One region of the Brevibacillus sp. YAE8 genome, then DNA from elsewhere that is predicted to be linked to it. Evidence: predicted binding sites of a transcription regulator. Region 1 holds the regulator's gene; each other region holds the start of a gene.
What was found. Region 1 encodes LexA, which represses DNA repair genes until DNA is damaged. Its sites were predicted from a motif close to CGAACATATGTTCG; they were not measured.
Positions count from the first base shown of each region.

Region 2: the regulator LexA is predicted to act here: its motif matches at 7,412-7,425, upstream of AC27IT_RS01240 (YolD-like family protein).
Region 3: the regulator LexA is predicted to act here: its motif matches at 6,732-6,745, upstream of AC27IT_RS09845 (DNA polymerase IV).

Region 1 is NZ_BAAIYG010000001.1:505,433-515,701, forward strand. Features, by position in the region: gene AC27IT_RS01860 (peptide ABC transporter substrate-binding protein) at 1-71, opposite strand, end outside; gene AC27IT_RS01865 (hypothetical protein) at 68-289, opposite strand; gene ltaE (low-specificity L-threonine aldolase) at 548-1,585, opposite strand; gene AC27IT_RS01875 (HesB/IscA family protein) at 1,716-2,018, shown strand; gene AC27IT_RS01880 (HelD family protein) at 2,092-4,332, opposite strand; gene crcB (fluoride efflux transporter CrcB) at 4,372-4,737, opposite strand; gene AC27IT_RS01890 (DUF896 domain-containing protein) at 4,837-5,034, opposite strand; gene yneA (cell division suppressor protein YneA) at 5,127-5,468, opposite strand; gene lexA (transcriptional repressor LexA) at 6,057-6,680, shown strand; gene AC27IT_RS01905 (DUF456 domain-containing protein) at 6,742-7,227, opposite strand; gene AC27IT_RS01910 (DUF4269 domain-containing protein) at 7,355-7,921, shown strand; gene AC27IT_RS01915 (CD3324 family protein) at 8,264-8,527, shown strand; gene AC27IT_RS01920 (FusB/FusC family EF-G-binding protein) at 8,699-9,337, shown strand; gene AC27IT_RS01925 (hypothetical protein) at 9,350-9,595, opposite strand; gene AC27IT_RS01930 (hypothetical protein) at 9,952-10,269, opposite strand, start outside.
Region 2 is NZ_BAAIYG010000001.1:387,246-397,514, reverse strand. Features, by position in the region: gene AC27IT_RS01295 (GAF domain-containing protein) at 327-806, opposite strand; gene msrA (peptide-methionine (S)-S-oxide reductase MsrA) at 1,012-1,536, shown strand; gene AC27IT_RS01285 (hypothetical protein) at 1,760-1,957, opposite strand; gene AC27IT_RS01280 (YkgJ family cysteine cluster protein) at 2,283-2,630, opposite strand; gene AC27IT_RS01275 (DUF3862 domain-containing protein) at 2,664-2,942, shown strand; gene AC27IT_RS01270 (O-methyltransferase) at 3,009-3,686, opposite strand; gene AC27IT_RS01265 (hypothetical protein) at 3,789-4,229, opposite strand; gene AC27IT_RS01260 (hypothetical protein) at 4,261-4,557, opposite strand; gene AC27IT_RS01255 (YhcN/YlaJ family sporulation lipoprotein) at 5,308-5,754, shown strand; gene AC27IT_RS01250 (hypothetical protein) at 5,895-6,134, opposite strand; gene AC27IT_RS01245 (bile acid:sodium symporter family protein) at 6,417-7,349, shown strand; gene AC27IT_RS01240 (YolD-like family protein) at 7,618-7,911, shown strand; gene AC27IT_RS01235 (hypothetical protein) at 8,146-8,370, opposite strand; gene AC27IT_RS01230 (hypothetical protein) at 8,533-8,733, opposite strand; gene AC27IT_RS01225 (glycerophosphodiester phosphodiesterase family protein) at 8,803-9,813, opposite strand; gene AC27IT_RS01220 (hypothetical protein) at 9,981-10,226, shown strand; gene AC27IT_RS01215 (DUF952 domain-containing protein) at 10,255-10,269, shown strand, end outside.
Region 3 is NZ_BAAIYG010000005.1:53,075-63,343, forward strand. Features, by position in the region: gene AC27IT_RS09795 (ABC transporter ATP-binding protein) at 1-1,375, opposite strand, end outside; gene AC27IT_RS09800 (hypothetical protein) at 1,435-1,587, opposite strand; gene AC27IT_RS09805 (energy-coupling factor ABC transporter ATP-binding protein) at 1,556-1,990, opposite strand; gene AC27IT_RS09810 (hypothetical protein) at 1,994-2,146, opposite strand; gene AC27IT_RS09815 (ECF transporter S component) at 2,300-2,590, opposite strand; gene AC27IT_RS09820 (helix-turn-helix domain-containing protein) at 2,972-3,130, opposite strand; gene AC27IT_RS09825 (hypothetical protein) at 3,370-3,651, opposite strand; gene AC27IT_RS09830 (C39 family peptidase) at 3,882-4,637, opposite strand; gene AC27IT_RS09835 (YolD-like family protein) at 4,708-5,058, opposite strand; gene AC27IT_RS09840 (YhjD family protein) at 5,055-5,435, opposite strand; gene AC27IT_RS09845 (DNA polymerase IV) at 5,432-6,673, opposite strand; gene AC27IT_RS09850 (AraC family transcriptional regulator) at 6,851-7,720, opposite strand; gene AC27IT_RS09855 (VOC family protein) at 7,670-8,038, shown strand; gene AC27IT_RS09860 (GNAT family N-acetyltransferase) at 8,061-8,546, shown strand; gene AC27IT_RS09865 (hypothetical protein) at 8,573-10,108, opposite strand.

The DNA of each region.
Region 1 (10,269 bases):
TCGGCCAGCGCTCCCGCAATCTTTCCGTCAGGCCCGTAGCGCGTCAGCCCTTCAAAACAGGCCGTAATCACGTCAAAGGAAGTCCCGTCTGATGCCAGGCCCGGGTCTGCCGTCGGCGTTCTCCCCCTTCCGCATTCCAGTTCAAGACCATCTCTTGCGTTTTGGCTTGCTCGGATTTCGTTGTTTCTGTGCCCTGGTTGTCAGTTGCCGACGGCTGGGACGAACTACAGCCTGCAACGAATTGAAAAATCAGAAACCCAATCAATAGCGCGCCTGTTCGTTTCTTCAACTCTCGCGTCCTCCTCGTCTGTGTCGAGTTCGCGAAGATGACTGATTGACAGTCTTTTACTCTCCACCATGCTATCGCATCACCGCAAAAAAGGAATCGGACGAGTTGGTAGAAAATCATGTGCTAGCGGCGAAAGATTTTTGTGCATATTGTCAAAAAATTCATTCTATTTCTTCGGCGCTTCCCAAGCAACAAGCCAGTCCGCCCCTTGTCTGGTGCTGGACTGGCTTTTCGCTCTCGCTCAAACAGCCTGTATCGTTACCCGGAACACTTCGCTGCTCCCAGCAGCTCCTCTACGACTTCCAGCACTTTGGCGACGCTTTGCTCGTCGATATGACGGTGCGTCGTAAAGCGGATCACGTATTCGTCGAAGTCGACCGCCAACACCCCTCTGTCTGCGAGCCGCTGCAAAAAGTCAACCGCTGTCTCCTGGATCGAATCGGTCCTGACCAGCACGATATTCGTCTCGACAGGCTCGACAGTCAGGGACAGCTTGCGAAAGCCTGCGGCCAACTGCTGTGCCCGCTCGTGATCTTCACGCAGCCGCTCGACCATCTCGGTCAAGGCGATGATTCCCGGCGCAGCCAAATAGCCCGCTTGGCGCAAGCCTCCGCCGAGCTTTTTTCGCCACCATCTCGCTTCTTCGATAAAAGCGCGGTCCCCAGCCAAAATGGAGCCTACGGGCGCACTCAGCCCTTTGGACAGGCAAACTTGAACGGTATCCGTGTATTGGCTCAGTTCGCAAACGTCGACTCCTTGGGCGACCGCCGCATTGAACAGCCTCGCCCCGTCTAGATGAACCGGAATCCCGTGCTTTTGCGCCACGTCATAGACGCCCTTCATCTGCTCGACCGTGACCACCGCGCCTCCAGCCCGATTATGCGTATTTTCCAGGCAAATCAATTTCGTTCGCGGAAAATGAATGTTGTTGCCGCGGATCGCTTTTTCCACGTCTTCCGGGCGCAAGGCACCGCGCTCTCCCGCGAGTGTCCGGGTTTGCACGCCAGCCAGAGCCGACATCGCTCCCCCTTCGTAATAAAAAATATGCGATTCCGCTTCCGCGATCACCTCGTCACCATTGACACAGTGGGTCAGCACAGCGACCTGGTTGCCTTGCGTGCCGCTGGTGACAAACAAGGCCGCCTCCTTCCCGAGCCGTTCCGCTGCAAGCTGCTCCAGTCGGTTTACCGTCGGGTCTTCGCGATAAACGTCATCGCCCACTTCGGCTTCCGCCATCGCGCGAAGCATCGTTTCAGTCGGTTTCGTGACGGTATCGCTGCGCAAATCCATTTTCATAAAAGCGTCCCCTTCCGCATGTTCGTCTAGCAACTCTATGTTCCAGAACACTTTCCACATTGCATCTGCAATTCCCTCTTTGCTAAGATGGAGAAGAAACTTACATACATACAGTTAGGAGACTTGACCGATGAAGGTAAAGATCACTCGCAATGCAGCGAAGCAACTGACCACGATCATGGAGCAGGAAGAAGACAAAGACCTGAAGCTGCGTGTCTATATCACTCACGCGCACGGCGATCATGCACACTACGGCCTGGCGCTGGACAAACCGACCGAAGAGGATGAAGTAGTCTCCACTGACAAGGAAATCGACGTTGTCGTGAAAAAAGACGAGCCGCTTCTGGACGGCATCATCGTCGACTACCTGTATCTGCCGCAAGAAGGCTTCGTCATCACCAACCCGTCCAAAGGAAACACAGGCGACCATTAATCGCTTTGAGCCACACACGCAAAAACCCCTCTGCTGCTTATTCAGCCAGAGGGGTTTTTACTATTTGCCACGTTCAAGCCTGCGTGTACAGCTCGGGCGAAAGCTCAGCCAGCAGTGGCGCCTGCTCCCCTGCCATCTTCGTCAGCACGAGGCGATGCACCGGCCTGGTCATCGCCACGTAGAGCAGCTTCGCGTCCCATTCGTTGCTTTGATACGCATCCACATCGACCACGATGACCGCGTCAAACTGCAAGCCTTTTGTCAAATAGGCAGGCATCACGGTTACGCCGCCCGGAAACTGGTTGTCTTTGCTGCCGAGCAGCGTCAAATCGGCAATGCTCTTTGCAAGCGCCTTGTGCGCCTTTTTGCTCGCCTGAATCGTCTTGGTGACGATCGCGATCGTTTGCAACCCTTCCTTTTGCAGAGCGGCCACCCGGGAGCTGACTTCCGTCCACAGCTTGGCGCGCGAATCGGCCTCGACCATGACCGGCTTTTCGCCATGGCGCAAGACGGGCTTCGCCAAGACGGCTTCCGGCAGCTCAATCTGCCGCAGCACTTCGTTGGCGCACAGCATGATCTCAACTGTCGAGCGATAGCTTTGCGCCAGCGTGTAGTAGGCGGGACGAAGCTGTTCGAAAATACCCTGGGTCAGCTCCTCCCACGCGTGAATGCCGCGGTAGCTGTGAATGCCTTGGGCGATGTCGCCGACAATCGTCAGCGAGTGGCGCTTCGTCGCGAGCGCAATCACGGCAATCTCCAACGCGCTCAAGTCTTGCGCTTCATCCACGACGGTATGGTCGAAATGCCCGGCCTTGTTCATCCCTTCGATGATATGCTGCAAATACAACAGCGGCGCGATATCCTCCGCTTCCAGCCGCTCCTGGGCAAACAGCGCCGCAGAAGACCGGCTCACATCGCGGACCACTTCGTCGGAAATGTCCGCAGGGACAAGCTTGCGCAACAGCTCCTCCTCTGCGATCAGCTCGCGGTACGACTCGAAAATGTCCAGCCGCGGGAAGGAGACGAGGTACGTATCCAAAATTTGCTCCAGCATTTTTTCAAACTTGGCCAGCCCTTGCTTGTCGAGGTCGACTTTTCGCTCGCGCAAATGCGAAAATAGTTGCTTGTTCATCTCCTGCTTCAAATGCTTGCGCAGCGCATCGACGCGCCGATGGTACGGCAAGGACCCGAACTGCTCCAGAAAAAACTGCCGGATCGTCTCGCCCGGGATGGAGAACACTTGCTTCGTCTTGTTGTAAAGAAAACTCAGTTTTTTGAACGGGATTCTCGTCTCGATCACGTAGCGTATGTACTCTTCCATGGCTTCCCGGCACGCCAGCGAGCCTTTGAAACGCAGCCGATGGCGGGTGATTTCCTGCTCCCGCTCGTCCTGCCCTTCTTCAAAAAACAACTGCAGCGGTTTGTCCGGGCTCACGATCCGCCAGCCTTTGGGCATGAGCGGCTTCACGAGCCGCGCCGCCCAGTCTACAAACGTCGATTGCTGAACATCGTCGACGCCAAGCTCGGGTAGCACCTCTGATATGTACGTCAGAAACATCCGGTTCGGGGCGAACACCATAAATTTTTTCGACATCATCGTATCCTGGTAGTTGTAAATCAGGTACGACAGCCGATGCAGCGCAATCGTCGTCTTTCCGCTGCCCGCAACCCCTTGCACGACGATCGGCCGATCTTTTTCCGCGCGAATGATGTCATTTTGCTCCGACTGGATCGTCGCGACGATATCTTTTAAGCGGCTGTCATTCGTCAAGTTCAGATTGGCGTTCAAAAATTCGTCGATGAAGCCTTCCTGCAAAAACTCGTCCGGGTGCCCCATCTCGCGGTTGATCGTCTCTTTTACAGCGCCATCGTAAATCCCGACGATTTTTCCGTCCTCAATCGCGAAGTTGCGCTTCAATCTCACCTCGCCGCGCACGATCTCGCGCCCCATCCGGTAAAACGCATCCTTGCTCTCTCCGGAATAATAGAGACTGGCAATGGGCGCTCGCCAATCCACGACGATCGAATCAAACGTATCGCTGCGGACGATCCCTCTTTTTCCGATGTACACCTGGTCAAGCTCGTAAACCTCGTCCTTGAGAAAATCGACTCGGCCAAAGTACGGCTTGTCGCGTCCGTGATCCTCCAAATAACGCAGGTCTTTTGCCTTGCTTGCGTTCACGACCTGCTTGACGTAATCGTCGGTCGCTTCCCGAATCTCTTCGCGCAGCCGAGCGATCTCCCCATCGATCAATGCAATCGTCTCATCCAGCTTGTTTTGTTCTGCCTCGTAATCGCGGTGTTGGGTACTCACACCCATCCCCCCTCTCGTCTTTTATCAATGTGATGGTCGTTATTGCATTTGTCTGGCAAGCCAGATTCCCGCGGCACAAGAGAGCAGGCCGACCACGATACTGAGCAGGGCGTAAACGAGCCCGCGCAGCCATTGTCCCTCTCCCCAGAACGAAACCACTTCCAGCGAAAATGTGGAAAACGTCGTGAATCCGCCCATAATACCTGTCGTAAACAAAAGATACAGCTCAGGCGAGAAGCCTCCCCGCTCCTTGCCGATCACAAACAAAACGCCGATGGCAAACGAGCCAATGATGTTCGCCAGCCACGTGCCTACAGGCCAGCCCGGCTGATTGGCAACCAGCGCCAGCACATAACGAAGCAACGAGCCGACTGCTCCCCCAACCGCTACAGCCACCCATGCCATTGGTCCCCCTCCTCAATTGCAAAACTGGCAGAAGTCGTCAGGAACAAAAAGACACCCGAGCGTCAAGCAAGGATGTCTGCCGTATCAATACAAGTAAGTTTACTGTTTTGGACGATTTTCCTCAAGATCTTCCACATAGCGGATGGAATCCAGATTCGCTCGAAGCGACATCTTGACCGCATCGATGTACTTTTGGCGCAGAGCTTTTTGCTCCTGCTTTTCCTCGTCAGTCAAGCCAACCTCGCGAGATTTCTTGACCAGTTCGTTGATTCGTTTAATTTCCGCGTCAGATACCACGTTCCGGTTCCTCCCACTCTGTAGTAATGCCGCTTTATTATATCATATCAGTCGGAACTGGCAAGAGAGCGGATGGCGGGCAAGTGCTCGAATCAGTCCGTTTCCGGGATGAACAAGGTCTGCCCCGGATAAATGAGATTGCTGTCGAGGTTGTTCGCCATTTTGATATCGAAAATCAGATCGCGCACATCCACCTTTTCCGAATGATGATGGCGCACAGCAATCGTCCAAAGACTGTCGCCGGAGCGAACGGTCACTTCTTTTCCTTTTAGCGGCTCTTTATGCGCAGAAGAGGCAAACACCAGTTCGGTAAGCAAGTAAAAAAAGAGAGAGAACGTCAGCAAAAACAAAATAGCTTGTCCTCTCGTGATGCCCAAACGGACGCGGCGAGGCTGCTTTTTCTCGAAACGGTTATGGATAGACATGGCATTCATAATATGACCCCCTACAAACATACGTTCTATAAGTTCGTATCCCTATCATAAATGAGAACATATGTTCATGTCAATACAAAAACCGCCGTCTCGCAAATTCGCGCGGAGCTGCTGTGCGCAGCCGTTTTTGCTTCGGATGACGCTGCCGGGCGACTCTATTGGGGTGGATTTAGCTCGTTTCTAGCTGGTTGCTTGCTACCTGAACAGAAGTCCAAGTGTGCCGCGTTGGTGCGGTTTGTGGCTTGGCGTAAGCTCGGCTCTTCGGTACTGGAGCGGCTGGCGGTTTGACGTGAGCTCGACTCTGCGACAGTGGAGCGGCTTGTGGCTCGACGTAAGCCCGGCTCCGCGACGATGGAACTGTTTGCCGACTTGGAGTTAGCCCGGCTCTATTACAATGGAACTGCTGCAACTTACGGCTCCGGCCGCCCGCCCGCGCTTTTTTCGAGATTTGGCCGCTGCTGTCGAATCAAATGCATTTACCCTGTCAAAAATTCCTGTTCGCATCAAAATCGAACTTATGTTTGTCGAACGCAAGCTCCCATGGTATAATATAGGAAAACATGTTCGAGAAATCAGGGGTGTCTCTCTATGTCAAAATTATCCAGCAGACAACAAGCCATAATCGAATTTATTCGCAAGGAAGTCCGGGACAAAGGCTATCCTCCATCCGTCCGCGAAATCGGCGAAGCTGTCGGACTTGCCTCCAGCTCTACTGTGCACGGTCATCTGGCGCGCTTGGAAAAGAAAGGGCTGATCCGCCGCGACCCTACCAAGCCTCGCGCCATCGAACTGCTGTCTGAGGAAGACCGCTTCCAGGACAACTTCGAGGACTCTGTCGTTCGCGTTCCCGTCATCGGGAAAGTAACCGCCGGGCAGCCGATTACCGCGATTGAGGACGTCGAAGAGTACTTCCCGCTTCCAGAAAATATCGTGACTTCAGACAAGGTGTACATGCTGCGGATTTCCGGGAACAGCATGATCGACGCCGGTATCCTGGACGGCGACTACGTAATCGTGCGTCAGCAGCACGTCGCCAACAACGGCGATATCGTCGTCGCCATGACAGAAGAAGACGAAGCGACCGTCAAGCGCTTTTTCAAAGAGAAGAACCACTTCCGCCTCCAGCCGGAAAACGCGACGATGGAACCGATCATTTTGGACAACGTCACCATTCTCGGAAAAGTCATTGGCGTCTATCGCCTCATCCACTAATCGTTCCAGCGCATGAAAAAAGGACAGCCTCCGCTGTCCTTTTTCGTCTCTATCATTATATTTATCTGGCAAGGAAAAACCAGACGATCATGCTCACCTGCAACACGACTTTGACAACTGCGCTTCCCAAAAAGCCGATCAGCGAGCCAAAGCCTGCCTTTACCGCTTTCTCTATCGGCTGCTTTTGCACGAGCAACTCCACCAGCACCACGAGCACGAACGGCATAATCAGCATCCCGAACGGCGGGAACACGAAGATTCCGAGAACAATCCCTACGGCCGCAGCCACCGAAGACCATTTGGAGCCGCCGTACTTTTTCACGAAAAACATGTTGGTCAACAAATCCGCACCGTACAGCAAGATACTGAGCACCACCATCCCCCACCAGAAAGACGCTGGCAACCCCGCTCCCGGATCGGCTATGAAAAAGTGGTAGAGCAAAAAGCCTGCCCACAGTAAAATCGTATCGGGTAGTACTGGCAAAAATATACCGGCGATACTTAGCGCGAAAAGCACCAACACGATAATCCAAAGAACAATATCCATTCTCTATGCACTCCTCTCACATAGGTAATACGAGAAAAAGCGGATTGAAGTTGCACTCTTCTTTTGCGAATCCGTGAGGCCGTCTGCGAGGAGTACCTGCCTATTTTAACGAAAGCGGAGGGTTACTATGACGCGAAACTGGCGCGACCTATCTTATTTGCACAACGGGACACCGAAACAAAAAGCTGCGGGCCAGGCCATCGCCCAATCCGCGGTCATGCAGCGGCTGCAAGCGTTCGATCCCGTGCTCGCAGGTACGATCCCTCTGGACATCGACATTGCGGACAGCGATCTGGACATTATTTGCGAGTGCCACGACCTCGAGCAGTTTGCCGACGTCGTCCGCGCTTCGTATGCGGCGTATGAAGGCTACAAGGAAGCTCGTCTGCTCGTGCAAGGCGTGCCCACCTGCCTGATTACGTTTTTTGCCTGCGGCTTCTGGTTTGAGCTGTTTGCCCAACCGCGCCCGGTCGAACAGCAAAATGCGTATCGGCACATGGTCGTCGAGCACCGTTTGCTGCTGCTCGGTGGCGCTGACGCCCTCCGCGCCATCCGCCAGCTCAAGCAAGACGGCCTGAAAACCGAACCTGCTTTTGCCTCCTATTTTAACATTCCGGGAGACGATCCATACCAGGCGCTGCTGGATGTGGAAAAGTGGACGGAAGAACAGCTCCGCACTCTTGTGACCAGGTAAAGAGTCCCCCGCTCCTTTGTCGCATAGGCGGACGGCGCGCGCGTGGTGAAAAAATCGCCAGAGCCGCGGTGCAAATGGCGGACAGATGATTTATAATGGGAACTACTGCGCGGGCACTTGGCGGCGCGCAGGGAGTAAACGAGAACGAGGGGGTGTGTGGTTGGTGAATGGAATTGGTTTGCCAGATACTGCAGCGTCTCATGCAAAGCCTGGGAATAAGGCGATACTTTGCATGAGGTGGACAGTCGTTTAGACAATTCATCGCCTTCTCTAACGTATCTCATTTCTTATTTCCTGGCTTTGCCCCTTATTTTTCACTTCAAAAATAAGGAGCGAGCGGAAATGAAATATGTGAATGCAGCCAGCATGCTGCCAGAAACCTTGATCGCAGAAATCCAAAAGTACGTGCAGGGAGAAATCATCTACATTCCGAAACCGAAGACGGCCCATCACAAATGGGGGACCCGGACCGGCGGCAGAAAACAGTTGGATGAACGCAACAGCGCGATCCGCAACGCTTTTCGCGAAGGCGCCTCCATCCAGGAGCTGGCCGAGCAGTACTTTCTCTCGACGGAAACGATCAAAAAGATTGTGTATGCCAAATAGACAAAAGCACTGGCGCGTCCACGAGACGGTCAGTGCTTTTCCTATGCCGAGTTCTTTTTACAATCGTTTTTTCCCTTTGCAGCGCACTCCGCTCCTTTTACAGTAGAAGGTACAAACACCATCACGACTCCTCACGCCCGACGGAGTACGCTGCAAGGAGGAACCAGAAAGATGCAACCATTTATTTCACCCCACCACTATCACTTCATCAAAGCACAGGTGCAAACCTTGTTGAACGCATACACAAGCAGCACAGACCCTAATGTCATCCGGGCCCGCAAAGAAATCGCCCAGGAATCCGTGTTCCAGCTCTTCCCCGGCATGACAGAGGAACAAAAGCAACTGCTTGCGCCACTCGCAGCCATCAAGGAAAAGAACGAAGCCAAACAGTTTTTGCTGCGGCTCTCGCCGTATATCATCCCGTTTCCCGCTTTGACCGAGCAAGCGATCAAAAAAATGTTCCCGAAGGTCAAGAAGCTCAAGCCGCCTGCGACAGCGGAAATCCCGTATGCCGAAACGTCGTATGTAAGCTGGTTCGACAGCGGGGCAGACAAAAAGTACATGATCGCCTACTACCCTGACAAGCTGATCGGCATTCACGGCGTTTTTACTCCCCTGCCCAAAAAAGGGATTTGTGCGATCTGCAACAAAATTACCGACATCGGCATGTTCGTCCTGGAAGCGCGGGGCGCTGGCGACGGCACGTATTTGAAAAAAGGAAACTATTTGTGTCAGGACAGCGTCACTTGCAATCAAAATATTCGTTCGCTGGAAAAACTGCATGATTTTCTGGCTACGATGGTCAAATGAGCAGAAACACGATCATGCGCGAAAAACAGTGGCGGCTCCTTGTTCAAGCTTAGCGAACAAGGAGCCGTTTTCATAAAAAATACCCCTCAAGCAACTCAAGGGGCAGTTGACGGCAAACGGGCGAGAGGATGCATTCGTTCTTTTGACCGAATCTTTGATGAAGCCCGCTGCCTTTGCGAAAACTGCGCGGAGAAATGGAGCTTCCACAAAGGCCACGCCATCAGGAGGGCGATTTTCATCGACAATGGCGTCCATCAACGGAAAGTGAGGATTTTCCTTTCGGGTACCTTTACTATACTTTGCTTCTCTATTTGCTGTCTCCTAACCAAAGTTAGGTGAGGTTAATCTTTTTCACGGGAGTTGCTAGCGTTTCTCTTATTTTGCCAGCGTGGCGAGTACATCCAAACTGTTCCGCCACTCGCTGTTTAGGCGGGGGAACTGCCCTCTCAGCTTCCATTGGCTTGAGCATGGTACAGCCAGATAGGCCGGTCGGAAGCGAGATAACGATTGTTTCGGCATGCCGGGCGAACTGAATGTACGTGGATCGGATAGGTTAAGCCCCGCTAGACAAAAATGGTTCGTCCAAAGCGGCGGGCAAAAGAAGGATGCGGCTGTTACAAGTAGTCGAAAAATCGGTTCCACCAGGTGTATTCGCCGATCATCGCTTGATTTTTCCCATCGTACAAGGTGTTCAGCTCGTCTGCGGGGATGTAGCGGTAGCCGTTCTCCTGCAGCGTGGCGATGATGCGGTTCAGGTCTGGTTGCTTTCCCGTCTCGTCAAAAGCGCCATGGATCGTCACGAACCGTCCAAAGGCCGAAAAGCGGATCGCCAGCTCGTAGCACATCGCATAGCTTCCCCCGCTCGCTTTCGCATCGTGTTGGCTTTTTTCCAGGATGTACATCTCTGCGAAAAACGAGGCGTCCTGTACGCA
Region 2 (10,269 bases), 120 kb from region 1:
GAGGCAAAAAGCCGCGCGTTTCGGTTCTATGCGCCGATTCCGGGGGCGATTTGCAACTGGGAGACGAGCGCCGTGCAGCGAATAAGAGCGAAGACGAAAAAGCAAGTGATAAAAGAGCGGGCAAAACACTACTGCCGAAAATGAAAGCAAGTCCATGAAAGCAAAAAAGAGCAGAGGGAGCCTGCTCTTTTTTTACTAGCCAAGAAGAGAGAAACAGTCGCATCGGCAGGAAGGCAACGAAGGCTGCACCAAAGCCCCAAAAGATGGACGAAGCTACATTCCGCACACGGAGGGGCAGCATTCGTTCCTGCCCTGCGGAAGCGCGCCTACAAAAAGCGAACGAGCGCCTGCACGAACTTTTCCAAATAAAGCTGATCGACTTCGTCAAATCGGTTTTTTCGCGGGCTGTCGATGTCGAGCACGCCGAGAAGCTGGCCGTCTTTTATGATCGGCACGACGATTTCCGATTCGGATGCGGCGTCGCAGGCGATATGGCCGGGGAACAAGTGCACATCTTCCACGCGAACAGTTTCCCGCTTCTCCGCCGCGGTGCCGCATACGCCTTTGCCAAACGGAATGCGCACGCACGCAGGCAGCCCCTGGAACGGTCCAAGCACCAGCTCATTCCCGTCGTTGAGGTAAAAGCCGACCCAGTTTACTTCCTCGAAAAATTGGTTCAGCAAAGCGGCGGCGTTTGCCAGATTGGCGACCTGGTTGGATTCGCCTGCAAGCAGCGCTTCTAGCTGTTTGATGACCAGTTCGTAGTTTTCTTCTTTTTTTCCTTGAAACTTTTCGAGTTTGAACATGAAAGCTACCTCCCACCCGCTGAGCATCTGTTGATCTACTCCGCCATTATAAACCATCCGGGTGAGAAATGGCTCCGGCAAATTCGCCGAGAGTATGCGGCTGGCCCCAAGTTTTGCTAGAAGCTGGTAGAGAGCTCTAGTACAATGAAGGGAGATATACCGAATTTTCTCGTGGGCAAGGCATGGATAGGAGGCAAAAGACAGCATGGAAAAAGCGACATTTGCCGGAGGGTGCTTCTGGTGCATGGTTACTCCGTTTGAAGAGTTGCCAGGGATCGGAGGCATCGTCTCGGGTTATACAGGGGGCTCGGTCGAGAACCCGACCTACGAACAGGTCAAAACGGGGCAGACCGGGCACTGGGAAGCGGTTCAAATTACGTTCGACCCGGAGCTGTTCCCTTATGAGAGACTGCTCGAGCTGTATTGGCAGCAAATTGATCCGACAGATCCTGACGGGCAGTTTCATGATCGCGGCAGCCAGTATCGCACAGCCATTTTTACGCACAATGAAAAACAGCACGAACTGGCAGTCCAGTCCAAAAAAGCGCTGGAGGCGAGCGGCCGCTTCTCGAAGCCGATTGTCACGGAAATTTTGCCTGCTGCTCCGTTTTATCCGGCAGAAGAATACCACCAGGGCTACCACAAGAAAAATCCGAAGCATTACAAGGAAGACCGCGAGAAATCCGGGCGCGACGCGTACATTCAGGAGCATTGGAAGGAAACGACATAATCGCGGCAGCAAAAACAGCACAGTAGCAGAGCCGAACAGGCTGCTGGCAGTCCCCGTCTTTTGGCAAAAGGCGGGTTTTTTTGTTCGCTCATCCAAACGACTCTTAGCGAACGCTTCGGCCAAGCCAGGTGTGTGATCTGGAGCGCCGTTCGTACGTGCTGCTGCCGACCGCCCGATACAGCTCTGTCTCCTTCGTCGTGCAAGCTTTTTCGAACGGCACCGTTTAGAATACAAACAGGCCGCTAAACCACGGCAACGCAAAATAGACGAGCGCACACACGAGTAGAAACAACATCGTTTTTAACAGCATGCCTGCCAAAAAGCTGTCAGTGGGCAGGCTGCGCTCGATCAGCCTTTCGAATGCGAGAAAAAGCGTGATAGCCAGACAAGCGAGCAGGCCAAAGCCGATGAACGGTCCCATCTAGCAGACACCTCCCGGAAATTTCAACAGCGCCTTCCTTCTCTTTACGTCTAGTGTCCATGCCGGTGGATTTCGGCTTCAAACCCGGAAAAGTCCCAAAAGATCGAGAAGATGAGCAACCCGATAGCCAGGACATACAGCCATCTGATTCGGTAAGACGGTGACGCGACAATCAATACCCAGGCGATGAAAAGCAGCCAAAGGATTCCGTTGCTTATAATATCGTCGAACATAGGCGAAGCTCCCTCCCCATGGACAATACGGTTTTGGGGGATTTTTGGTTACAGGAGAGGGGGAGAAGCGACGCGCCATGGCAAGCGGAGTGTCAGCGAAAATCTTTCCACGTAAAATCAATGCTCAGGTGGCCGATGTACCTCTCTTTGATTGCGACCTTTCCTTTGGTGGCCAGCTCCGGCTTGCGAAAGCAGACGAGGTCTTCGTGATAGCCGAACATGCGGCATATCTCCGGACGAAACGAATGAATGCCGCACTGATCTTTGTTCATGTCATAAAAAATACAGGTTCCGCTAAAGCGGGGCTGCTGCTCCAAGTTTTCGCGCAGCTTTTTCGGCATGGCCTTCAGCTTCTTATGTATGTGCTTGCGCTCTTTTTCCGTGATCGGCACAGGACCGCAGCATAAGCCTTTGCAGCCTTGGCATGGCAATGTATTCACAAAAGCACAACCTTTCTATTTGAAAGTTGCCATTTGCGGCGAGAAAAAAGGGCGGCCAGCACGGAGTCGGCGAACAGCGACAAGGCGAAAATTACAAAAGCAGCCTTTGACCAGATAGAAAACGGGATGACGTATGACGAAGTGAAAAACATCATCGGCGGAGAAGGTGAGCTGCTCTCCGAAGCGGGCAACAAAGGAGAGCAATTTCATGCCGTGGTCTACATGTACGAAGGGGAAGCGGCAGGCAGCAACGCCAGCTTTACCTTTCTGGATGGCAAGCTGCAAGTCAAAGGCCAATATGGGCTGAAATAAACCAACCCCGTCTTTGCAGCAAGCGCAAACGACGGGGTTTTCTTCGCAGGATGTCTGTACGGCTCGTTAACGCGGATCTTCCGTTACCAGCGCGATGGCAAAGCCGTCGTAGCCTTTGCTGCCGACCGTTTGAATTGCGGTCGCGCTAACCGTCGGCTCGTTTGCGACCAGATCGGCGAATTGCCGGACGCCGACAATGTTCGGATCGCTGGTGGCTTCGTCGACGACGGCACCTTTGCGTACCACGTTATCGGTAATGATGACGCTGCCTTTTCGCGAGAACTTCAGCGCCCAGCGGAAGTAGTCCGGATTGTTTTTCTTGTCGGCGTCGATGAAGATGAGGTCAAACGGTCCCTGTTTTTCATCCGCGAGCGCAGAAAGGCTGTCCAAGGCGTCTCCAAGCCTGATCTCGACCACCGATTCCAGCCCGGCACGGGCGATGTTGGCTTTGGCCACCTCGGCATGCTTCGATGCCGCTTCCAGCGTGATGAGCCGACCGTCGGCAGGTAAGGCGCGGGCTAGCCAAATCGTACTGTAGCCGCCCAGTGTCCCGATCTCCAAAATCGTCCGGGCTCCCTGGATGCGTGCCAGCAGATGGAGAAATTTTCCCTGATTGGGCGCGACGTCGATAGGCGGGAGGCCAGCGGAAGCGTTGTTTTCCAGCACGGCTTCCAGGATCGGATCGGCTGAAACGAATTTTTGCGTAAAATACTCGTCTACGGCTGTCCATTGTTCGCGATTCATGGTTTCCCTCCTTTTTATGACAAGGCTACGAAAAGAGCATATGGCAAAAACAGCATATCATAAAAGCTGCATCGTCGAAATATTGGAAATGCAAAGGCGATTTCAGCGCAAGAAATTGAGGAAGCCAACGACGATGAGAAAGCCCAGAAACGCTATGATTCCGTAAACCAAATACGTTGGCAGCCTGTCAAAGCCTCCCGTCGCTGCTTCAGCTTCGTGCTCTCGCGCGCCAATGGACGAAGCATTCCCCCCGGCAGGATTCGCGGCGCCCGACTCGTGACCTGGACGAACGGATGGCTGCTTGGGAGTCGACAAAACGATCCCGACGATCAAGAGAAAAAGGCTTGCCGCCAGAAAAAAGGTCACAAAGCCGTTGGTGAACAGGGAGGGAAGCTCCGGCTGCGTGGGAAACTGCCCGGTGGCAGAGGCGGCTTGCATTTGCCCGATCCAGATGTAGTAGGCGAGCATTCTTTCAAGCGTGTAGAGCAACCCGCTGGCTAGAAACAAAATCGTGCTGAGCGTATAGGCAAGCTTTGCAGTCAATGGATTTGCACTCACTTTCTGTCAACGACAATTATTGGAGGTACGTCATGTAGATGGCTGCGAAAAAGCATATGGCTGCACTAAAGGAGAGCAGCGCGGTAGCCATCCTGGAAAGCGGGTGGTTGTGCTTGCTTGGAAACCAGCTAGATTGCTGCAGCCGATTGCGGTAGTAAATGAGCAGGATGAGAAACAAGGCGGCGTGCGCCAAAAAAATGCCTTCCCCCGGCGCTTGTTCGGGAAAAAACAAGGTGACCACCGGGCCTGTCACCACCAAAAAAATGGCCATGCAAATCAGTATGCGAATGATTTCCAAAAAAAATCGAAACAAAATGAGCATCGTTATCACCATGTACATTGTAACATAATTGGATATTTTGAGGAATAATGGTATTTGTTATGGAACCTTACGGAAAAATAGAGGAAACAATTGCGTCCGTTACCATTATTTTCGAATGGTATTATCGTCCAATTCTAGCGATAATAGAAAAGTAATCCAAGCTAGCTAGTATAATCCAACTTGGGGATTCGATGCGTTCGACTGAATTTATGCAGATAGGTCGACGCTATTTTTTTGTTCCATACATAGGTATAATTACCTAAAATTGATCGTTGTTTAGGGGGAGATCGTACTTTATGATTAGATCATTCACGTATGACATATGCGTACTACCCCGTACGCCCCGGCCGGAAGTTGCGGCTGGGATTTTTTTTTGCCGTCCGGCATCCAATGATCTCCTATCGCGTTTTGACGCGCTTTTGGTATATTCTATACGAGGACTCACAATGTTCTTGGGGTCCGCGGTGGCTCAAAAATGCAGAGGAGCCACCGCTTTTTTTATACAGATTCTTATCCAGTATGAGGGCAACTAAAGCCTTGCCAATGTCTTGGCGCAGCCAAGTTTTTTGCTGCGACGAAAGCCTTGCTTGCAACAAAAGCGAGCCATACATATTCAGGTCTTTTGTACCATACTTTCGGCTGTGCGTTGGCGAGAACTTGCCATGGAAGGATCGCGCATTCATACATGCTCCATTTCCGGTCATCCTAAAGAAAGGGAAAATTGGTCTGGAGGTGTTTCGCATGCGAACGATCCTTGCTGTTTTGGCGCTTGTCTTGGCGATTACGGGCTGCACGGGCAAGAACAACGCGCAAACCCAGCAGAAAAACGACGCGGAGCCGTTGTGCACTCCGGCGCCCGTGCGCCATACCGAATGGGAGGAGCAGGCAAAGGCGATTGCAGGCAGGGTGGATGGCATTGACGAAGTGGCAGCCGTCCACATCGACAAAGACCTGAACCTGGCGATCAAGGTGAGCAATTTCAACCGCTTTCGGCTGGAGTCGATTGAAAAAGAAGTCTCTGGCAAGCTGAAGGAGGCTTTTCCGGATTCAAAAATCCACGTGACCTCTGACAAGAAGCTGTTTATGGATTTGCAAGCGATGAGCGGCGCTCCGTGGCCAACGGATGTCAAGGAAGCGTGCCAGAAAAAGAAAGCGAGCAAAAAGCTGGAAAAGAAAATGAAAGGGTAATAGCGGTCTAGCGCCTCGGCTTGCCAAAAAGGTGGCCGAGGCTTTTTGCGGTCGGTGAACAAGCAGGCGAGGCGAACGGTTGCCGATGAACAACGCATCGAGGGCAAAAGAAAAACTCCCGGGATGGGAGTTGGATTCGTTTAATAGCAATCGCCATGAACACGGTCACGGTCATGATCGCGGTCACGATGCAAGTCGACGCCGCGCAGCTCGTCTTTCGCTTTCTCAACCAGCACTTGATAATCCCTTACCACTTCGGTCAGGGCAGAAACGGATTCTTTGTAATCCGGCTCATTACAAATCCCATCAATGGCCCGATGGAGGTGGTACATTTTATCTTCGGTTTTGCGGATAAATTCTACCCAATCCATTCCGTTCATAAAAATACCTCCTTTCCTTGCCTTAGGCTTTACCCGATGACAGAGAAGTATGCAACGATTTGTCTGGCAGCCTGCGCAAGAGCGGATAAAATCATTTTTTTCGACACTTTGTCTTACCATGTTTATCTCTTTACTATGGAAATAAACTTGCCTAGTGCGTAATATAAGAGGATGGGATTTTTCGTTGAGCCGTGAGAGAAGATCCGTGGAGCGTTTTCGGAAGCGAATGAGGTGGAGAGTGTGGATGTTTTAGCAAGAGTAAACAAGTCATTGGAAAAAATAATGCCGGTATTGACCCCGAGCAGTGTGGCGATTGGCGTGTTGGCCGGGACTCATCTTCAGCCCTATGCCTTTTTGTCGCCGTGGGTGTTTGCCTTTATGACCTTTGCCGGGAGTTTGGGAGCGGGGTTCAAGGAATTTGCCAAAGTATTGACACGGCCGCTGCCGCTCGTCGTCAATTTGCTGATTTTGCATGCGCTGATGCCGTTTATCGCCTGGGGAGTGGCTCATCTGCTCTACCCGGACGACATGCATGTCGTCACAGGCTTTTTGTTGGCCGCACTTATACCGACCGGGATCTCCAGCTTTCTCTGGTCGTCGATTTACATGGGCAATATTGCCCTGACGCTTTCGATTATTTTGCTAGATACGATGATTTCGCCGCTTGTCGTTCCGTTTGGCATGTACGTTTTGCTCGGGGCAAAGGTGGAGATGGACACGTGGGACATGATGCAGGGGCTGTTTTACATGATTGTGCTGCCGTCGCTTGCCGGGATGCTGCTGCATCATTTTTCGCAGGGGAGGGTCAAAAAGACGTTGGCTCCCAAGCTCGCTCCGTTTTCCAAGCTGGGCATGGGTGTCGTCGTTGCCATCAACAGCTCGATGGTCGCAAGCTATTTCCACGCCTTTGATGCCAGGCTGCTGGGAATGGCGCTGGTCGTTCTTTTCCTCGCGATTTTGGGCTACCTGCTCGGGTGGTGGATCTCCCGGCTCTTTGGCTGGGAGCGCGATGTGATCGTGACCTTGACCTTTAACAGCGGGATGCGCAACATCAGTGCCGGAGCGGTCATGGCGATTACGTATTTCCCGGCGACAGTCGCGCTGCCTGTCGTGCTCGGGATGCTGTTCCAGCAGACGCTCGCTTCCACCTTTGGCAAGTTTTTGGACGTCGTGGAGAAAACACCGAAAAAAATCATCCAGGAAGCCGCGCAGTAGAAAGCAGGGAAATCCTGCTTTTTTTTATTGCTTGTTCGCATGTTGTTCGTATATAATACATACAAACGTACGTTCGAGGTGAGGCTTTTGCTGGAGACAATAGTTGTGCCCGTCCACAATGTGATGAAGCGGGTTCCGGTGCTGACAACTGTACATCTTCGTGTCTACAAAATGCTGGAGAACGGAATAGAGATCAACACAATCGCGGCGGATCGCCAGATGAGGCGCGCCGTCAACGATTTGTGCAGGTTAGGGTGGGTGAAAGCAAGTGGGGATCGGAACTAGCTATGCGGGACGGCAAGCTTCCCGGCAGCGCACTACTCCGCCGGGGGTCACGAAGCAGGAGCGCGAATCGTTTTTGTATTTGCTTCGCGACTCGGGCAGGGAGGATTACGCGGTGACGGTAAGCTGGTGGGTTTCGTTGGACGGCGAGTGCGGCAACACGCAAAGCATGTGGGGCGTGGTCAAGTGGGTCGATCCGAAAGCGCGCAAAGTCCAGTTGGTCAACGAAACGAGAAGCGAATGGATTGAGCTGGAGCAGATCGTGAATGTGCGCGGCTGAGCTTGGAGTTTGGCGGCAGGCACAAAAGAAGGAGGGCGACTATGCCCTCCTTTTTCGTTTGGATGAGGAAGTAAAAAGATATTATGTAAGAAAACCTAACACGAAATCAAGAAAATTGCCAAAAAGCATTGACAATCGACCATGATATGTTAGTATATATTACATAGCATGCATTCTCTCCACTTCCTATCTTCGACCCAGAAATGGGTCCTTTTTTTTGCCCGGATAGCTTGCCTATTGCGGATAAGGCTTGCCATCGCCCTTGAACAGCTTGCTCACCATCTGGTACAGACGGCCCGGCATGTTCGGGAACACGAACGAATACTGATCGGCTCCCTCCTTTAGCAAAGCGACAGGGGCTTCGATCGTGTAAGGAATTTTCATCAAGTCGAGCATTTTTTTGTACTCATCCACCATGGCGTGATCGACTGTATAGTAAAACGATTTGGAAGGGTTCATTTGTGCACGCTCCTTTTCCATATTGTAGCATAGGAAGGCGTTTGTTTGAACGAGACATAATATTTATTATGTTAACTAAATGACCGTCTGAACGACAAAAAACACTCTGCTGTCAGGCAAACAGAGTGTTTTTACGCGTGCGCATGCAAGGGACGGGACCGCCTAGCTGCTGAAAAAACTTCTGCTGGAGTGCTTCCGCTTGTAGTGGGAGCTGCCGTAATGGGAGTGCCCATGCCCGTGCCGATGTCCGTGGCTGGAACCGTATCCTTTGCGATACTTGTAGTCGCTGCTGCTGTATTTCCGGTATTTGTGGGAAGAAGTCGAGTGATTACCCAGTAAATTTTTCAATAGCTTTTTTAACATCTCCATCACTCCCAGTCGTCGTGTAGGATCGGTTTATATTCGTATTTACGAATACGCTTGGCAATCGTTTCAGTTCCCTGCGAATTTTTCGGGAAAAACAGGTCCGATCCGGTCAATCCGGTTCGTCCAGATACCGCCCGTAAACGTAGCAGGCACCCGGTCGAGGTCAGCAGGCGTATCGAAGCCTGCGGAAAAATCGCCGCTTCCGGCTACAAGGATGACGCGCGTATTTACTGCTTCCATTCTCGCCATGAAACGGTTCGGCCAACCCCACAGCCATGGCGCGATTTGATCGGGAATGTGGAGCTGGGTGTGGGCGCAGGCGTCGGGAACGTAACCGGACCAGCCCGCCGCTATGTACGGGATCAGACAGCTTTTCATCGTATCCATCGAGATGACGCGCAGCTCCGGGATTTGGCTCTTCACGGCGGCGACCGGCTCGTCGCCTCCGTAGACTGTCAGCTTTTCCAGCCGTTCTTTTGGCAGAGCCTGCAAGGCGTCCGCGAGCGCCTGTCCTTCGTTTGGATCATTGCTCTTGATATGGATGAGCAGAGACTCGTCGGGGAACGCTTTGAGCACATCGGTTAACGACGGCATCAGCCCGATGCCTTTTCCGCGAAACGGATAGGTGCGTCCTCCGTCTGCCGTATAGTTGTAGCCGATATCGAGCTTCTGCAGGTCGGCCAGGGTAAAATCTCTGGTGACGCCGTCGCCGTTCGTGCGACAGCCGAGCGTCCAGTCGTGGAACACGGCAAATTGCCCGTCTTTCGTCCAGTGGACGTCAAATTCCACGACGTCGGCACCTGCTGCGAAGGCGGCTTTCATGGACGGCAGCGTGTTTTCCAGATACGGATGCTCCGGCGGGTAAATTCGTTCGGCTGTACACGTCTCGTTCGTCAGCCCTTCCATGTGAAAGGTCTGCGCCATTCCGCGGTGGGCGAGCAAAAAGGGAGAGCCGGCAGGCGGAGCAGCCAGGTAGGAGCTGTTGACGAAAAAGACGTAGGCGACAAACAAAAGCGGGATCCAGACCACTTTTTTGCGGTACCATTGCTTGCGCGGTCTGTTATCGGAAGTGGACATGACTTGTAATCCTCCAGCGTCGTGACTTTTTGTGCGTTCATTCTATCAAAATGCGGACGCAAGCGGAAATCCTTTTTCGCCGGAGAGAGCAGGGGTTGGCATGGAGGAAAAAGACTGGCAAAATAGATGAATAATTGAAACCAGAATGGACAGAGCAGGGGGATTCCATGAAAATAGCGCTACATCAGATCGCCTATCAGATCGGGATGCACCCGGCAGAGATGGCGAAGCTGGTCTACGAAGGAGAAGTCACGGGCGAAGTGCCTGACCGCAACCCGCAAGCGAAGGATGCGTGGGTAGATTTGCATTCGTTGAAAAACTTCATTGAATGGAAGTTCGATCAGGGCGCCTTCGACCAGATGTTTTTCGATAAAGCCATGCGCCATCTCAACAAGGCGATGGGGAAAAAATAAAGCGGTGCGACAAGGGAGAGAACACAACATGCAGCCATCGATC
Region 3 (10,269 bases), on a different contig from region 1:
CGGCATAGACCGCCTCGGGCGCCGCGTCCGGCATCCCGACCGCGATGTTGTTGTACACCGTGTCGTAAAACAAAAACGTCTCCTGGAACACAAACGCGACGGTATTCATCAAATCAGAGCTGGACATTTCCCGAATGTCTACGCCGCCGATGCGGATTGCCCCTTCCTGCACATCCCAAAAGCGCGGAATGAGGTTCGCCACCGTAGACTTGCCTGCCCCGGACGGACCGACGAGCGCCGTCACCTGCCCGTGGCGAGCGAGAAAGGACACGCGGGAAAGAGCTTCTTTGCCTGCCTCGCCCTCCGTGGAGTAAGCAAACGAGACGTCGTCAAACTGCACATCAAAATGCTCGGGCTGCCTGGAAGCAAGCGGCTCGGCGACAGGCGGCTCGGCGAAAATCCGATCCATCCGCTCCACCCCTTCGCCAATGTCGCGCAAGGTCGAGGTCAAAAACATGATCTTGAACATCGGCGCGGAAATGCCAGGCGCCATGACGAGGAAAAAGAGCAGGACAGACGCAAAAGCGACGTTTTGCGGGTCGCGGCTCAACAAAAACACGCCCACAGGCAAAATGAAGGCGGCGAACGAGCCCAAAATCACCTTGAACGTCAAATAGCCGGTTTGAAAATCGTTCGTATGCTTGACACAGTAGTCTCGATACGCAATCATGTCCGCGTAAAAGCGCCGAAAAGAGTGAACGGTTTGCCCGAACACTTTAATCGCCGGCATGCCACGCACGTACTGGACGGCCGAGCCGTTCATCCGCTCCAGCGAGTCGTAGTACTTCCTGACATTTTCTTTTGTTCTCGTACTGGCAAACGACAGGACCTGCACCAGCAGCGCGAGGACGATTGGCACTACGCAGGCGAGCGCCAGCCACACATTCAGGTACAACATGACGCCGATCATCACAACCGTCGTCACGATCACCTGCACCAGATCGGGCAATTGGTGCGCGACAAACGTCTCTACTTTTTCCACGTTTTGCTCCAGCGTCTTTTTCACGGCCCCCGTCGACGTTCCGTTCAGCCAGCCCAGCGGCAGTCGGCCAATATGCGAAGCCAGCTTGACGCGCAAGCCGTACAAAATGCGAAAAGCAGCGATATGCGAAACCATCCCGCCTGCGTACATCAGAATGAGACTGCCGACCAGTCCGGCCAGCGCGATCACTCCCCAGCGGACCATGTACGCCCCGTCGGCATTCGCCGGAGCCGAGGCATGGAGCAATAGCTCCTGCAAAATAAAATAGACGGATGCGTAAGGAATCAGCATGCAGATCGCGCTCAAGGACGACAAAATCCCCGAGACAACCAGCAGGCTGCGTTTTTCGTCTGCGATTTCCAACAGACGAAGCACTCCTTTTTTCTCGCTCATCCTACTCCACTCCTTTCCAGCGAAGTTATGCGGCCTGCTTTTTTGGCAAGCAAGCAGGCCTATGCAAACATTTTGAGAAACGAGATGTCCCCGAGCAAACCGGATGCGGCAAGCCCGACAACCAGCAGCCCGGACAACAGCCAGTGCAGCAGGATAAACTGCCAGTCTGCCCGGTGAAATTCACTTTTCTGCTTTTTGCCGCTGGTCGGCAAGCCCGACTTCGCGCAAGGCCCGCGTGATGCGCTGCTCCATCTCTGCCCGCTCCAGGCACAGGTTTTCCAGACCGAACGCCACCTCGTCCTCCACCGTAAACGCAACCAGTTGGGCTTCCGGGTCCTGAAACACCATCCCGACGTGCATCGCCAGCTCGCCTACTGTCGCCTCCCGCGTGTTTCGCCCGGCGACCCGGACCTCGCCGTCATAGCTGCCTTGGAGCGCGTGGGGAATCAAGCCGTTCAGCGCGAGAACCAGCGTGCTTTTGCCCGCGCCCGATGCTCCCATGACGAGCAGCAGCTCGCCTGTTTGCACGCGAAAAGTCACGTTGCGGATGACAAGCTGCTCCGCGTCGTCGTAGCCAAAGCAGACATTCCGCGCTTCCAGTACGCCACTTACCATCGGCTACCGTCCTGTCCGGTTCGCCAGGTTCACGCGATAGTCCGCGAGCAAGCCTGCCTGCAAAATCGCGTGGCACAACGCCCGGGAGAGCCATGCCGCCAGTGCGCAGCTCGCTGCCGTCACGGCAAACAAGCCGAACTGCGCCCCTGCGGACAAATCGCGTAGCCTGTCAGCGGGTATTCACTCAAGACCGCGAGCGCGCCTGTTACGGCTGCGGCCGCCAGCATAAACCGCGCACTGACGTCCGGTAGCGGGCGAACGCGTACGGCAGCTCGCAAAACAGCCCGTTGACCGCCTGCCCCACCAGCATCATCCAGCGTACGATGTGAACGGGATCATCACCAGCCCCGCCACCGTTTCTGCCAGCAAGCCCGCTACCGGTTTGCGAATCAGATAGAGAGCGATCAGGCCGGGCAGCATGTAAAAGCCGATCAGGATGCGGGAATAAATCGGGCCAAGCAGGGAAGTAGCCAGCATGTAAACGTAATTCACGCCAATGATGACGATGGCAAAGACGACACCGAGCAGTCCTGCCATCAGCAGGTCCTTTGTCCTCCAATATCGCTGGACGCGTCCCGCCTTCTCCAAGCCTGTTTTCATTGGGTTCCCCTCTCTAGCGCTTGCTGCTTTCTGTTTTCCCTCTTCATCATAAGGGGAAGGCCCTGGCCTTTACCGCCATTTCACGGAGAGACGCTGCCCCTGGACGGAGAAATTGTCCATTTCTCACGGTCATGCGCTGACGGTGAGTTGCGCGCAACGCAAGCAGTCGGCCCTGTTTTTCGGGGCAAAACGCCGCGCCCCATTCACTAGAACACTGGGCTGCGAGCTTTTCGTCCCCAAATGGCAAAGGACACAAGTCTCGCTTTCTCCCTTTGTTCGCAGCCTCGCGATGTCGCCCTTATACTGCTCAGAATCTTCTCCCTTCTTGTCTGTACAAAAAAGACGCCCTGCAACATGCAACAGAGCGCCTTTCTCGCTGGTTTATCGTTTCTCGACCCGTTTGCCGTACAGGCTCGGGTTGATGCCGTACGTTTTGCGAAAAATCGAGGCAAAATGGCTGAAATTGCTGTAGCCGACGAGCAACGCCGCCTCGCTGACGCTGATCCGCTCTCTTTCCAGGAGCAGCTTGGCCTTTTCCAGCCGACTCCGTAAACTGTGACAATTCGGCTTGAATACGCATCTGTCTCATCCTCTTTTTAGTCCGGCATGTATGGTAAGCGAACAACCGTCGCTGGCTTGCACATTTTCTTCCATTATATTGATTTTGATTCTCATTATCAATGAAATTCGCTTCTTTGCCACTAATCGGCATGCACAAAAAAACCTTTGCCGCCCAGAAATTCACCGGGCAGAAAAGGTTTCGTCCGTTCGCTTTACAATTACGCAGTCGTTGTTTTTTCTTTTGGCTTGGTCACGATGTGGTGACCGAGCGGCAAACCGCGCTGTTCCAGCTCATCCGCTGTCACAATGTGGAGCGTTTCGCTCTTACAGGGCATGGGCATCAATCCGCCCAAAGGGCTCATTACCCGTCCGATCGTGTCCGTCTCGATAAGCACGTACAAGCCTTTTTCCTCCAACTGCTGAATAAAATCCCCCCAACGTTTGGAAGTAATTTGATCGGCATGCTTGGTGAACATGACACCCATTTCTTGTGCTAGCATGTAAAATCTCCTTTGTCCTATCCATCAGATATCTGCTTCAAAAAAGATATCCTAACAATACAGGGAAACAGTCCGTTCTGGCAAAAAGCGTTTCGGCCAAAAAAAGACGAAAAACGGTTGTTTTTGACCGCTTTTCGTTTCAGGAATCCCGCATCTTCTTCACACACACCGTTTCAGCGCGGCACGCTGTTTTTTGCGGCTTGCCTTTTTGCCAAGAGCCCTTTTTTGCTTCATTGATAGCTGATCGCCTGTTTGCCCAGCGCTGTCCAGCTCGACTCCAAAGCCTTGTGCGCGACCTTCTGCTGCTTTGCTCCCGTAAGCGGATCGTTGACGTACGCGTAAGTCTCGTCATAGCCCACCAGCAAGACAGCGTGCTCGTCAAAAGGAGCTACCACTTTTTTCCCGTCCTTGTACCAGCTCTCCCACTCGGTAGGCAGTTGAAAATCTCCGGTCGCCCAGATCACGACCGGACGCCCCGCTGCCACCTGGTCCAAAAGCGCCTGGTAGGATGCCCCGGTCAAATTGACCGTCCGCTCGCCCATGTAGCGGCGCAGCAGCTTTTCCAGCGGCTTGTTGTAAACGGCGAAGCCTTTGCGCACCCCTGTCATGTCGCCGACAAACCCGATGTTCGGATCTCCCCATTCCTTGATGTCCCCTTGTTCCTTCACCAACGGCTCAGGATCTTTGGGCACTTGCTCGGCCAGCACCCGTTTGTCGACGTTTTGTCCGGCATGCCGCAGCAGCATCGCCAGGCTCGTTACTTCACAGCCGTTGTGCAGCTCCGGCTTCTGGCTAATAATCGGGACATCCAGCATCATTTTGGCTGGTCGCGGTGCTTGCTGCGGCGACAGGTCGAACAGCTTCTCCTGCTGCACACGCGCGGGCGCGACAGGGTCACGTGCCGGGTCCGCCTGTTCCTGCGGAAGTGTGCAGCCCGCCAGCATGGCAAACGCGGCTGCCCATGTAATGTTCCTTGCCCAACTCAACGTTCACGCCACTCCTTTGTCTTTTACCCACAGGGTGCCCGGCCAGACAGTCGCGCATGAATGGTTAGTTTTAGAAAGGCGCTGCCAGCTCCGCATGCAGCAAGCGGGCAAACGAAAGCCAGTGCATCTCGGAGCCGGCCCGCAGCTTCAATCGCCGCGCTGCCTGATCGATGTGCACGACCTGTGCCGACAAGCGGCGCGGCGCCTGCCCGTCATAGTACGTCAACGTCAAAACGCTCTTTGTCTGGAACGCCTGCCACACCAGCTCGCTTAGCGCTCCCAGTTGCTCCTGGTCCAGCTCGGGCGGCACGTAGCGGCGCTCCTCTTCCTTCATGCGCACGTACATTTCCCGATGCTCCGGCAACACAAACCGGCTCGAGACGAACAAATTTTCCTTTTTGGATACGCGTGTCTCTCTCATGCTCGCTTCTCTCCTTGGTGATGATCTCGTACCCATGCGCCGACAAGCTCCTGGCACTCGGCGCGCAACACCTCAATGATATAGCTCGCTTCCCGCAAGTACCCGCGCTGCCGGTAATGAACCACGTACGCATAATCCTCGCGGCGGGCGCTGACAATCGTGCATCCGAGTTGCCGCAAATGACGGCGCAATTGCTGATGCTTACGCTCTGCCCAGCGGGAGAGCTCCTGGAACACGTCCTGATAAGACAGCTTCAGCGGTACAACTCCCATCTGCCCCGCATCCGCCATCACCGCGTGAAACAGGATGCCAAACAAAATATATTGACGCACCAGCTCTTGCTCCCTCGCTTCTCCTGACGGCATCGGCTCTGTCACTTGTAATGCCCTCCGATCTTGCGGGCACGCTCCTTGGCCTGCCCCGCCTCCAAGGCTGAGGCCGCTCGCAAAATCGCATCCTGGCCAAAGCGCGCCCGAATGTCGTCCATCGCCTGGGCAAGCGAGCGGCGCTTGTGCGTGTCTGTAAACAAATTCAGTTGCACGATATTATCAGGCACGAGCTGCCCTAGCGTGACGCCAATGCTGCGCACAGGCCCCCCTGTCCAGTGCCGCTCAAACAGGCGACAAGCCGCTTCGTACAGCGCCATGGCGTCATTCGTCGCTTCCGCAAGCTTCATCTGGCGGCCAAAACCTTCGCCAGCCGCCAGATTCGCGCCGCGACAGCCGATGGAGAGCACCGAGCCCATCCGTTCTTTTTGCCGCGCCCGTCGGCACACTTCCTCGCACAATTCCAACAGCACGACCTTGATTTCTTTTGCCGTATGGTAATCGCGCGGCAACGTCATATGGTGGCCGATCCCTTTTTGTGTCCCGTATTCGTTCAACGAAACCGGCGAGTCGTCCAGGCCGTGCGCTGTGCGCCACAGCACCTCGCCATTCACGCCCCAGTGGCGGATGAGCACGGCGGGGCTGAGCGCAGCGAGCTGGCCGATCTGATAGACGCCCATCCGGTGAAAATGGCGCTTCATGCGCGAGCCTACCCCGAACAGTTTTTCGATGGGCAGCCGCCACAGCGTGTCGGCCAGCTCTGCCCGCTTGAGCCAAAATATCCCGCTTTCCTGCTTTTTGGCGAAGTTGTCACAGGCCATTTTCGCGAGGACCTTATTCTCTCCAATTCCGACCCGGCAGTTGACTCCCGTCTCCAGCCAGACGCGCTGCCGAATCTGGGCAGCCAGCTCCAGCGGATCGCCAAACAAGTGGACGCTGCCTGTCACATCGAGAAACTGCTCGTCGACCGAGTACGGCTCCACCTGATCGGTAAACGACTGGAAGATGCGCGTGATCTGCATCGACACCTGAAGGTAGTGCTCCATGCGCGGGCGCACTACCACGAGCTGTCGACATTTTTGTTGCGCTTGCCACAGCGCTTCTGCCGTTATCACTCCGTATGATTTCGCAATCGGACACGCGGCCAGCACCACTCCACTGCGCCGCTGCGGATCGCCGGCGACCACGATCGGCTGATTGCGCAGCGCCGGATTCGCCGCTTTTTCAATGCTGGCATAAAAGCTTTGCATATCGATCAAAAAAACAATCCGTTTGCCCGCATTAGGCATCACCATCATCCCCTGAACAAGAACTTGTGTTCCTATATGAACTTTGTTCTTATTATAGCAAACGTATGTTCGTTTTTATACCTGTCCCTCCGAAAAAAAACATGGTAATTATTTCTGCAAAGACAAGCACACGCTGGCAGGTGTTTGGCCGAGCGTGTGCGAATCCCATATGATATGTTATTTTTTGACAACCGGAATCCAGATTTCACTGCGAAACGTCGGCGATGTCGTGTCTTTGTCAGCATTCCACAGCATCTCCGGCCCTTCGGCCAGCTCGTAGCCGGAAGACAAAAACCACTCGGAGTAGATGCGCCCCCAGACGTCCTGCAGCGTATCCGGAAAAGGCCCTACGGCTTCGAAGACGGCCCACGTAGAGGCCGGGACTTCCAGCTTCGCCAGGCTCTCCGGGCAGTCCAGCGTAGTCGCCACTCCGATGTAATGGTCCAGCTCGCCGTTGTCCAGGCGGCCGTCGGAAAAGTTCGTGGATGCGCTCAACATCCCGAGCGGCTCTACATTGGAAAGCGACTTGAGCAGGCGGATCTTCTCGGCGTCGAGTGACGCCCACATGGCGGCAATCTCGGGATTCACCCCGTTGTAGATCAGCGGAACCCTTTTCTTCAAGCCGACGATGCGAAATGCCTCTTTTTCTTCCATGCGGTAATTCATGGCACTGCCTCCTTTGATGGATAGATGAAAGGTCATTCGCGGATAGGCTTTCAAGGACTGCCCGCTGGCTCTCGCTTCGCTGGGCGTCACCCCGTGCATCTGGGCAAAGGCGCGAGCGAACGAGTCAGGCGAGTTGTACCCGTACTTGACGGCGATGTCGATCACCTTCAGCTTGCTGTCTTTCAGGTCGAAAGCCGCGAGTGTAATGCGCCTGCGCCGGATGTACTCCGAGAGCGGAATGCCCGCCAAGGACGAGAACATTCTTTTGAAGTGGTATTCCGAGCAGCACGCCACCCGGGCGACTTCCTTGAAGTCGATCTCGCCAGCGAGATGTTCCTCGATGTAGTCCAAAGCTTCATTCAGCTTTTGCAGCAAATCCATGAAAACGACCTCCCTCACCACCACAGAATAGCAGACGCCAAACGAAGCCATCCGACATTTCGTGCCCGATTATGCAGGCTCGCTTCGGCTGGCATTCCTAACAAGCATACCATACCGCACCGAAAGGGATTGTTGCCCATGACCGCTTCTCCCTTGCACTCCGAAATCGGAGGCATTTTCGTCGCTGTCCGCGACATCGACGCCGCTTATCGCTTCCTGGAGGAGCTTGGCGTGGAGCTGACCAGCCCCATCCAGCACGGGCACTGGTTCACCTTCAAAGATCCCGACGGAAATGCGTTGATGGCAGCCAAATGTTAGCAAAAAAGAAGAGGTGACCCGCATGACCGTCCGCCTGCGACTGACTGTACCGACAGACCTCCCGTTCGTCTGCGACGTGGAGCAAGCGCCAGAAAATGCCCCGTTCATCCTTCCGTGGCCGGAAGAGCGCCACCGCGAGGCTTTGGATGATCCCGACATCTTGCACATGATCGCCGAGAAAACAGAAACAGGCCACCCCGTCGGCTACGTCATCATCGCCGGGCTGGCCAGTCCGCACCATTCGATTGAGCTCTTGCGCATTACGATGGCAGTAAAAAGGCACGGCTACGGCCGTCGTGTCCTGCGCCAGATTAAAGAGTGGGCTTTTCGCGAACAAAAAGCCCATCGGCTGTGGCTGGACGTCAAGGAAACAAACGGCGTAGCCCGCGCGCTCTACCTGTCCGAAGGCTTCCGCGAAGAAGGAATCTTGCGCGACTGCCTGAAAACAGGGGACACTTACGAATCGCTGGTTGTTTTATCCATGCTGGCCGACGAGTACGAAGCCTAGCGTCAGGTCTGGCCAGCCGTCACAAGCTAGAAAGCCAACGTCCGATCCGTCATCACGTACAGCCATTTGCCGTCCGCGCTCGCTCCCAGGAGGGAAAGCCCCGCAGGAAGGCCCGACACGAGCACAGACTGCTGCTTCGTATCGGCGTCAAACAAGTACAGCGACTGCTTCAAGTCGGTTTCCTGCGCGGCTTTTTCCCATTCGGTAAACAAATAGCGGTGCGTGCCAGGCAGCCACAGGCCCTGGCCGCGCATGTCCATCAACTGCACGTTGCCCTTGAACAGCCCTGCATTCCAGTACATTTGGTACTCCCCGTCTGTCGACTGGACATACCCGGACCAGAAATCAGCCGGAACCGGGGGATGCCAGTCGATGACCTTGCCGCTCTTCCAGTCGTAGCGCTGGCGAATCTCCACAAAGCCCGCTTCCTCGCTTCTCATGGCAAACGTGGCGTAGCGGCCGTCGTCATGGAAGGAGACAGGCAGCACTTCCCCGTTGAACTCGCTCGTCGGAATCCAGCCTTTGATCGCCCCGGCAATCCGCTTCTCTGTTCCTTTTCCCAAGTCGTACACGACCAGATCCAGGTCTTTTTTCTGGTCCACTCGCCCCACCGCCATCAGCAACTGCTTCTGATCGTGGCTAAAGCTGGCTCCGTGCACATACCCTTGTACCTGGACACGGGTGACGCTGTCGCTGTTCGGAACGGTTGTTCCTTGCTCCGGCTGGGCGTAAAAGAACCCGCGCCGATCGGCAAAAAATACGCCCTCTCCGCGGTAGTTGTCTGTCAGCTCGACCGGATACGGAGTCCGCTGCTTTGTTTTCGTATCGTAAATCGAGTAGAGCATCGGATAGCGGGCGTCGCACTCGCAATACTTCGTAAAGCGGCTCTGCAGCACGTACCGTTGCTCGCGGTCGAGCAGCTCCATATTGGTCATGACGGAAAAGTCAGTCAGCTTTTCGCGCACTTTGCCGTCTACGGAAACGCGCCAAATTTGCGCAGGCGGCAGCACGACGGCGTGAAAGGCGTTGGAATCGCCGACGACCGCGCCTTTTGCCGACTTGGCTCCGGCCGCGCTAAGCACGTATTCCGTCCAGTCCCGCTCCTTTGTCTCCTGTTCCGGAAGCGTCACCAGAACTTGCAGTTGGCGGTTGCTCGCCCAATGAAAAGCGAACGCTGGCTCGATGAAGCCGAGGCCCTCTCTCGCCGCTTCTTCCTTCGCATGCTTGCGAATCGCCGCCTCTACGCTTCCCCGGTCCATCTCCTCGCGGAAAAACAGCGTGTACGCTTGCGGAGCAGCGCCGACGACTGTACGCAGTGGCGACTGCAGGCGCGGCTCCTCGTTCAGCTGAATGACCACGTCTTCTTTCATGGCCGCATAGTCAAAAGGCCGCTCCGGCTGCTTCCAGTCACTCGCTGCCTTCGTCGACGCGCTCGCTGGTGCAATCTGACCGGACGCAGCGCGCACGGCCTGCCCTGCGCCTGTTTGTTTTTCTCCCGAAGCGGCTGCGGCGGTGCTGCAGCCTGACATGACAAGCAAAGAGAAGCCCAACGCGATGCTCATTCCTCGAAGATTTCGCAAAAACACAAAACTCGCCTCTCTCCCCAGTAATTTTTTCCATCCTCATAGAAGAAAGACGTTTTTCGCTGTCGTTTCGTCACGTTTTTTCGAGGGCCGTTTTGCACAAAAAAGCGAAAAGACCTCCTTCGCACACACAGGTGCGG